Regions from separate parts of the Streptomyces sp. NPDC027185 genome, predicted to be linked through region 1. Evidence: riboswitches for the same ligand, from Rfam matches in the RefSeq annotation. Region 1 holds a riboswitch; the other holds the start of a gene.
What was found. Region 1 has a riboswitch for glycine ahead of gcvP (aminomethyl-transferring glycine dehydrogenase). Riboswitches for the same ligand answer to the same signal wherever they lie in the genome.

Region 1 (4,408 bases):
GGTTGCGGGCCGCCGGCCGTTCCGGCCGTACGGTCGTGATCAAGGTGCGGAACTACGACTTCTCGACGCTGACGCGGTCGGAGACGCTGCGCGGGCCCACCGATGATCCCGCGGTGGTGCGGGAGGCGGCGATCCGGCTGCTGGATCTGGTCGACACCACGGGCGGGGTGCGGCTGCTGGGCGTGGGGGTGAGCGGGCTGGCCGACTTCACCCAGGAGGACCTCTTCGCCCAGCTGGCCACGGAGCAGGAGGCCGTCGAAGCAGCGCACGCCCTGGAAGCGGCGGCGAGCGGGGAGGCGAGGGGCGAGGCGGAGCCCGAGGAGGAGCGGCCGCGCCGCTGGCATCCCGGGCTGGACGTCGTCCATGACGACTACGGCGCGGGGTGGGTGCAGGGCAGCGGGGTGGGGCGGGTGACGGTGCGGTTCGAGCAGCCGTGGTCGGCGCCGGGGCGGGTGAGGACCTTCGCCGTGGACGATCCGGCGCTACGGCCCGGGGAGCCGTTGCCGCTGGTCGGCGGCGGGCCGACGACGGGCTCCGCAGCGGGCGGGGCGGGCGCGGGAGCGGCGCCGGTCAGGAGCAAAGGGGGCGGGCCGGACGGTGTGTCCGGCCGCTCGATATCCGGTCGGCCGGAGCGGGCGCCGGCGGAAGAGCCGGTGTCGGCGCCGGGGCCGGCCCCGGCGCCGGAGGATCGAGGCGCGGACCGCCGGTGAGCGGGCCAGCTCCGCTCCCGGGATTCAGTCGTCCGCTCCCGCGATGTTGCCGAAGTTCTTGTCGGCGGGAGGCCGCTCGACGTCCGCGGGGGAGGTGATGTCCAGCCGGTAGTGGTGGTACAGCTGGAGTTCCTGCTCGGGGGAGAGGTGGCGGCCGACGCCGAAGTCCGGGGCGCCCTTGATCAGCTTGCGGTCGTAGGGGATGTGCAGGGCGTCGTCGACCAGGCGGCTCGGCTCCAGGGGGACGAAGGCGTCGCGGCTGAAAAGTCCGGTGCGCACTGCCGCCCATTCGGGTTCGCCGGTCGCGTCGTCGAGGTAGACCTCGTCCACGGTACCGATCTTGGCACCTTGGCGGTCGTACGCCTTGCGGCCGATCAGGCTCCGCGGGTCGATATCGGTTTGCACGGCCCCTCCAACTGGTCGCAACTGCCTGGTCACACCTACCAAACGGCACATTTCTCATGTCGGCCACTCGAAGGATCCCCCGGATGACGCGCTGGTAGGCTGGCAAATGGCCGCTGACCCCGTGCGGGAGAGTCCACGTCGTTCGCGGCGCGGACGCCGAAGGAGCAAATCCTCCCCGGAAACTCTCAGGCACACGTACCGCTCGGACGAGGTCACTCTGGAAAGCAGGGCGGGCCACGGACGACGCAGCGCCGGAAACCCCTCCTCACCGACGGTGAAAGCCGGGTCGCGGTCGCGGGCCGGTGAAGCTCTCAGGTTGAGATGACAGAGGGGGAGGCCGTCCGGGCACCAGCGCCGTGGTGCCCCTCGTAGGTCGTTGAGACCAGGAGGCCCCCGCAGATGACCACCAATCGCATCCCCCTGACCGAGCTGGAGCGCGGTACGCCCTTCGAGCACCGGCACATCGGTCCGGACCACGAGGCGCAGGCGAAGATGCTCGCGCAGGTCGGATTCGGTTCGCTGGACGAGCTGACCGCCGCCGCGGTGCCCGACGTGATCAAGAGCGCCGAGGCGCTGGGGCTGCCGCAGGGCCGTTCGGAGGCGGAGGTCCTCGCCGAACTGCGCGGTCTCGCCCAGCGCAACCAGGTCCTGTCCTCGATGATCGGCCTCGGTTACCACGGCACGTTCACCCCGCCGGTGATCCTGCGCAACGTCATGGAGAACCCCGCCTGGTACACGGCGTACACCCCCTACCAGCCGGAGATCTCGCAGGGCCGGCTGGAGGCGCTGCTGAACTTCCAGACGATGGTCGCCGACCTCACCGGCCTGCCGACCTCCGGTGCGTCGCTCCTGGACGAGGGCACCGCCGCCGCCGAGGCCATGGCGCTCTCCCGGCGGGTGGGCAAGGTCAAGCAGGGCGTCTTCCTCGTCGACGCCGACTGCCTGCCGCAGACCGTCGCCGTCATCCGGACGCGCGCCGAACCCACCGGTGTCGAGGTCGTCGTCGCCGACCTGAGTGACGGCATCCCCGCCGAGATCGCCGAGCGGGGCGTCTTCGGTGTGCTGCTGCAGTACCCGGGGGCGTCCGGCGCGGTCCGCGACCCGCGTGCCGTCATCGCGCAGGCCCAGGAGCTGGGCGCCGTCGTCACCGTCGCCGCCGATCTGCTGGCCCTGACCCTCCTCACCTCGCCGGGTGAGCTGGGCGCCGACATCGCGGTGGGCACCACCCAGCGTTTCGGTGTGCCGATGGGCTTCGGCGGTCCGCACGCCGGCTTCATGGCCGTACGGGAGAAGTTCGCCCGGAGCTTGCCCGGCCGCCTGGTGGGCGTCTCCGTCGACGCCGACGGCACCAAGGCGTACCGCCTCGCCCTGCAGACCCGCGAGCAGCACATCCGCCGTGAGAAGGCCACCAGCAACATCTGTACCGCGCAGGTGCTGCTCGCCGTCATGGCCGGGATGTACGCGGTCTACCACGGCCCGGACGGGCTGGCCGCCATCGCCCGCCGCACCCACCGTTACGCCACGGTCCTCGCCGAGGGCCTGACGGCCGGTGGCGTGGAGCTGGTGCACGGCGCGTACTTCGACACCCTCACCGCCCGGGTGCCGGGACGGGCCGCCGACGTCGTCGCGGCCGCCCGGGAGGCCGGTGTCAACCTCCGTCTGACCGACGCGGACCATGTCGGCATCGCCTGCGACGAGACCACCGGCCGGACGCAGCTCGCCGCCGTCTGGCGCGCCTTCGGCGTCTCCGGTGACGTCGAGCAGCTGGACGCGGCGGCCGCCGACGCGCTGCCCGAGGGGTTGCTGCGGACCGACGGCTACCTCACCCACCCGGTCTTCCACCAGCACCGTTCCGAGACCGCGATGCTGCGCTACCTGCGCCGGCTGTCCGACAAGGACTACGCGCTCGACCGCGGCATGATCCCGCTCGGCTCCTGCACGATGAAGCTGAACGCGACGACGGAGATGGAGCCGGTCACCTGGCCGGAGTTCGGGCAGCTGCACCCCTTCGCCCCCGCCGAGCAGGCGCAGGGCTACCTCAGCCTCATCCAGGAACTGGAGGAGCGGCTGGCCGCCGTCACCGGCTACGACAAGGTCTCCATCCAGCCGAACGCCGGCTCCCAGGGTGAGCTGGCCGGTCTGCTGGCGGTGCGCGCGTACCACCGCGCCAACGGCGATGAGCAGCGCACCGTCTGCCTCATCCCGTCCTCGGCGCACGGCACCAACGCCGCGAGCGCCGTGATGGCCGGGATGAAGGTCGTCGTCGTCAAGACCGGCGAGGACGGCGAGGTCGACACCGACGACCTCCACGCCAAGATCGACAAGCACCGTGACGAGCTGGCCGTCCTGATGGTCACCTACCCCTCGACACACGGCGTCTTCGAGGAGCACATCACCGAGATCTGCGCCGCGGTGCACGACGCGGGCGGTCAGGTCTACGTGGACGGCGCCAACCTGAACGCGCTGGTCGGACTCGCCGAGCCGGGGAAGTTCGGCGGCGACGTCTCGCACCTGAACCTCCACAAGACCTTCTGCATCCCGCACGGCGGGGGCGGCCCCGGTGTCGGCCCGGTCGGCGTCCGCGCGCACCTCGCGCCGTACCTCCCCAACCACCCGCTCCAGCCCACCGCGGGCCCGGAGACCGGCGTCGGCCCGATCTCCGCCGCCCCCTGGGGCTCGGCCGGCATCCTGCCGATCTCCTGGGCGTACGTCCGGCTCATGGGCGGCGAGGGTCTCAAGCGCGCCACCCAGGTGGCGGTGCTCTCCGCCAACTACATCGCCAAGCGCCTGGAGCCGCACTACCCGGTGCTCTACACCGGGCCCGGCGGGCTCGTCGCGCACGAGTGCATCATCGACGTCCGGCCGCTCACCAAGGCCACGGGCGTGAGCATCGACGACGTCGCCAAGCGGCTCATCGACTACGGCTTCCACGCCCCGACGATGTCGTTCCCGGTGGCCGGCACGCTGATGATCGAGCCGACCGAGAGCGAGGACCTCACCGAGCTGGACCGCTTCTGCGACGCGATGATCGCCATCCGCGCGGAGATCGAGAAGGTCGGCAACGGCGAGTGGGACAAGGACGACAACCCGCTGCGCAACGCCCCGCACACCGCGGACGCGCTCGGCGGTGAGTGGGCGCACCCGTACACCCGCGAGGAGGCCGTCTTCCCGGCGGGTGTCGTGGCGGCGGAGAAGTACTGGCCGCCGGTCCGCCGCATCGACGGCGCCTTCGGCGACCGTAACCTCGTCTGCTCCTGCCCGCCGCTGACGGAGTACGACGGCTGACGTCCGCG
Region 2 (4,408 bases), on a different contig from region 1:
CTCGTCCGCGATCTTGCGGAAGGCGGCGAAGTCCAGCTGGCGCGGGTAGGCCGACCAGCCCGCGACGATCAGCTTCGGGCGGTGCTCCTTGGCGAGCCGCTCGACCTCCGCCATGTCGACCAGGTTGGTCTTCTCGTCGACGTGGTAGGGCACCACGTTGTAGAGCTTGCCGGAGAAGTTGATCTTCATGCCGTGGGTGAGGTGGCCACCGTGGGCGAGGTTCAGGCCCAGGATGGTGTCGCCCGGCTTGATCAGCGCGAACATCGCGGCGGCGTTGGCCTGCGCACCGGAGTGCGGCTGGACGTTGGCCGCCTCCGCGCCGAAGAGCTCCTTGATGCGGTCGATGGCGATCCGCTCGACCACGTCGACGTGCTCGCAGCCGCCGTAGTAGCGGCGGCCGGGGTAGCCCTCGGCGTACTTGTTGGTGAGAACCGAGCCCTGCGCCTCCATGACGGCGACCGGAGCGAAGTTCTCCGAGGCGATCATTTCGAGGGTGGACTGCTGACGGTGCAGCTCGGCGTCGACGGCGGCGGCGACGTCGGGGTCGAGCTCGTGGAGGGAGCTGTCGAGAAGCGACATGGGTCTTCTCCTGGAGGGTTCAGGGGGCGCGGAGCGCTTCGGTACGGGCGGCGGCCGAGCGGCGGACTCAGCCGGCGGTGAAGGCGGTGTACTCGTCCGCGGAGAGCAGGTCGCCCGGCTCCCCGGTGATCTTCACCTTGAACAGCCAGCCGCCCTCGAACGGGGCGGTGTTCACCAGCGAGGGGTCGTCGGTGACACCCTCGTTGACCTCGGTGATCTCGCCGTCGACCGGCGCGTAGAGATCGCTGACCGACTTGGTCGACTCCAGCTCACCGCAGGTCTCGCCCGCCGTGATCGTGGAGCCGACCTCCGGGAGCTGCACGTAGACGACGTCGCCGAGCGCGTTCGCCGCGTGCTCGGTGATGCCGACCGTCGAGACGCCGTCCTCGGCGTCCGACAGCCACTCGTGCTCCTTGCTGTAGCGCAGCTGCTGGGGGTTGCTCATGGGTCGATTCTCCTGTACGCGAGGGTGTGGTGGTGAAAGGGGTCTGCACAGTGAGACACAGCGGCGGCGGCCCGGCCGCACCGGAACGGCCGCACCGGACCGGCCCGGCGGCCCCGTACGGCGGCTCCGGGCGGCGATGTGTCCCGCTACGGGCTACTTCTCCCGCTTGTAGAACGGCAGCGCGACGACCTCGTACGGCTCGTGGCTGCCACGGATGTCGACCTTGACGCCCGCGGTGCCCGGGGCGGCGTGCGCGGCGTCGACGTACGCCATCGCGACCGGCCTGCCCAGGGTCGGCGACGGCGCGCCGGAGGTCACCTCGCCGATGACGGTGCCCTCGGCGTCCACCACCGGGTAGCCCGCCCGGGGCACCCGGCGGCCCTCGGCGATCAGACCGACGAGCTTGCGCGGCGGCCGCTCCTCGGCGCGCGCGGCGGCCGCCTCCAGCGCGGCGCGGCCGACGAAGGCGCCGCCGTTGGACGTCTTCTCGAACTTCACGACCCGGCCCAGCCCGGCGTCGAACGGCGTGGTCGCCGTCGTCAGCTCGTGGCCGTAGAGCGGCATGCCCGCCTCCAGGCGCAGCGTGTCGCGGCAGGACAGGCCGCACGGGACCAGCCCGGCGTCCTCGCCCGCCGCCAGCAGTGCCTCCCAGAGCGCGGCCGCGTCCTCGGGCCGGACGAACAGCTCGAAGCCGTCCTCGCCGGTGTAGCCGGTGCGGGCGATGAGCGCGGAGACGCCGGCGACCGTGCCGGGCAGCCCGGCGTAGTACTTCAGCCCGTCCAGATCGGCGTCGGTGACGGCCTTGAGGATGCGGGGGGACTCGGGGCCCTGCACGGCCAGCAGCGCGTACGCGTCGCGGTCGTCGCGGATCGCGGCGTCGAAGCCGCCGGAGCGGGCGGTCAGCGCGTCCAGGACGGTCTGCGCGTTGGAGGCGTTGGCGACGACCAGGTACTCCGTCTCGCCGAGGCGGTAGACGATCAGGTCGTCGAGGATGCCGCCGTCCTCCTGGCAGATCATGGTGTAGCGGGCGCGGCCCGGCTTCACGGAGCCGATGTTGCCGACCAGTGCGTGGTCGAGGAGGTCGGCCGCCTGCGGGCCGGTGACGGTGATCTCGCCCATGTGGGAGAGGTCGAAGAGACCGGCGCGGGTGCGGACGGCGAGGTGCTCGTCGCGCTCGCTGGCGTAGCGCAGCGGCATGTCCCAGCCGGCGAAGTCGGTCATGGTCGCGCCCAGCGCGCGGTGGACGGCGTCGAGCGCGGTGCGGCGGGGGGCATCGGTCATGGTGGGCTCCCGGACAGGGTGAGAGGACATGTCTCCCCATCTGTCATCGGAACCTGAGAGGTTCACCGGAATCCCGCGAACGGGCCGGTTTGCACCTTGGGTGGAACCGCTCCCGTACGGGCCGCGGCTCGCTTTTCAGATCTGCCTCGCCCGCGCGGTATAGGGGCCTGAGAGATTCAAGGGAGGACTTGCTCCTTCGGCGCCCCGGCGCGCGGCCGGGGACTCTCCCGCGCGGATTCAAGCGGCCGGTATGGAGTTGGACCATGCACGGCGCGACGCCGGTGTGCACGGGGCGCCGACATCATCGCACGGGAACGCCGCACGTAGGAGCCCCGGCCCGGAACCCGCCCGGCCGCCCGGACGGAGCGCCTCCGCACGGCGCCGCCCCCGGCCGCGCACCGCCCGAGGCGCGGCACCGGAACACCCCGCGTCTTGAACGGCATTACCTTTCCTTGACACTGTGCGGGAGGGGACGGGGCCGCCGCCCGGCCCCGCCGAGGGGGAAGGGGCGATCACGGTGCAGAGCGAAGCCGCGCGCACGGCCGTACCGAGGACCGGTGGCACCGCGCCGCCCCGGCCCGCGCCCGGGGCCCGCGAGGCCCGGCCGCCGCGGGCGGTGCCGGACGCGCGACCGGCACCGGAGGCACGCCGCGGACCGCGCCCGGACGCGTACCCGGGGGCCGCCCCGGACGCGTACCCGGGGGCCGGCCCGGACACGCCGCCCCGCCCGCCGCGGCAGGACTCCGCCGTGGCCGCCCGCCCGGAATCCGCTCCCGCGCCGGAACCCGCTTCCGTGCCGGACCCCGTCGCCGTCACCGACCTGCGGGGGTGCCCCGCCGCCGGGCTCCCGGCCGAACTCCGCTTCCCCGCAGGTGCCCTGGTCGTCGTCTCCGGACTGCCCGGCAGCGGCAAGAGCACGCTGATGCACCGCGTCGTCCCGGCGGCCGACGGCGCGGGCGCCCCCGTCCACCGCGTCGACTCCCAGGACGCCCGCGAGCGCTGGGAGCGCGGCCGGCTGCGCCGGGTGCCGTACGCCCTCTACCGGCCACTCGTCCGGGTGGCGCACTACCTCGGGCTGCGCCGGGTGCTGCGCTCGGGCCGGAGCGCCGTGGTGCACGACTGCGGGACGCAGACCTGGGTGCGCCGCTGGATCGCCCGCGCGGCGCGGCGCGGCGGGCGGCGTCCGCATCTGCTGCTGCTCGACGTCCCGCCCGAGGTGGCGCGGCGCGGTCAGCGCTCGCGCGGGCGCGGGGTGTCCGGCTACGCCTTCGCCCGGCACCGCGCGGCCAGCCGGCGGCTGATCCGGAACGCCGGGGCGGGGCGGCCGCCCCGGGGGTTCGCCTCGGCCGTCCTGCTGGACCGGTCCGCGGCCGACCGGCTGCGCACGCTCCGGTTCGGCGGCGGGCCCGCGCCCCGGGCGGCGGACGCGGCGGTGCCGCCACTCGTCTAGGGTTCGGTCGTCACCCTCCGTCCGCCCCTTCCGGGCGGGCGACCGGAGGGCGGCGACAGGGCCCGGAGGGTGTCCTGTCGGTCTTCGCCGGCCGGGACGGCCCGCGGCCGTGCGCCGCGGGGCGCGGCCGTCCGCGGCGCAGGACGCCTCCGCGGCGAGGCGTGCTGCCGCTCACCCCGGCCCCGCGAGGATGCCAAGGACACCCCCTAAGCTCATCGGCCAGAGCGCGCGGTACGGAAGCGGATGGATGGACATGGACTTTCCCGAGCAGGGGATCGAGCAGGGAATACCGCAGCTGGCGTGGCCCGCCAACGAGTTGGAGGAGGTCCTCGCGGCCTCCGTCGGCCACCCCGGCGCGGGCGGCCGGATCGTGGAGGTGCTGGGCCGCAGCCGGGTGTGGGTGCCGCTGCCCAACGGCGGTGGCCCGGACGCCGCGGGCCCCGGCGGCCGGGGTCTGGACCTGCCCACCGTTGAGATCGGCGAGGTGGCGTACGTCCCGGTGTTCAGCTCCGAGCAGGAGTTCCTGCGGACCGTCGGCGCCCACATGTCCTTCACCGTCGCTCCGGCGAAGGAGTTCGCCCGGGGGCTGCCGCCGCTGCTCGGTATCGCCGTCAACCCCGGCGGCACGGTCGGCACCGCGCTGCCGGCGCCCG

Region 2: another riboswitch for glycine. It lies ahead of gcvT (glycine cleavage system aminomethyltransferase GcvT); the one in region 1 lies ahead of gcvP (aminomethyl-transferring glycine dehydrogenase).

Annotation. Positions count from the first base shown of each region.
Region 1 covers NZ_JBVHRF010000008.1:417,864-422,271, reverse strand. The annotation lists gene ACZ4M8_RS26110 (DNA polymerase IV) at 1-710, shown strand, start outside; gene ACZ4M8_RS26105 (PRC-barrel domain-containing protein) at 735-1,166, opposite strand; glycine riboswitch at 1,230-1,326, shown strand; glycine riboswitch at 1,327-1,453, shown strand; gene gcvP (aminomethyl-transferring glycine dehydrogenase) at 1,515-4,400, shown strand.
Region 2 covers NZ_JBVHRF010000002.1:257,328-261,735, reverse strand. The annotation lists gene glyA (serine hydroxymethyltransferase) at 1-579, opposite strand, end outside; gene gcvH (glycine cleavage system protein GcvH) at 647-1,024, opposite strand; gene gcvT (glycine cleavage system aminomethyltransferase GcvT) at 1,178-2,305, opposite strand; glycine riboswitch at 2,451-2,545, opposite strand; gene ACZ4M8_RS06385 (AAA family ATPase) at 3,099-3,755, shown strand; gene ACZ4M8_RS06380 (enhanced serine sensitivity protein SseB) at 4,009-4,408, shown strand, end outside.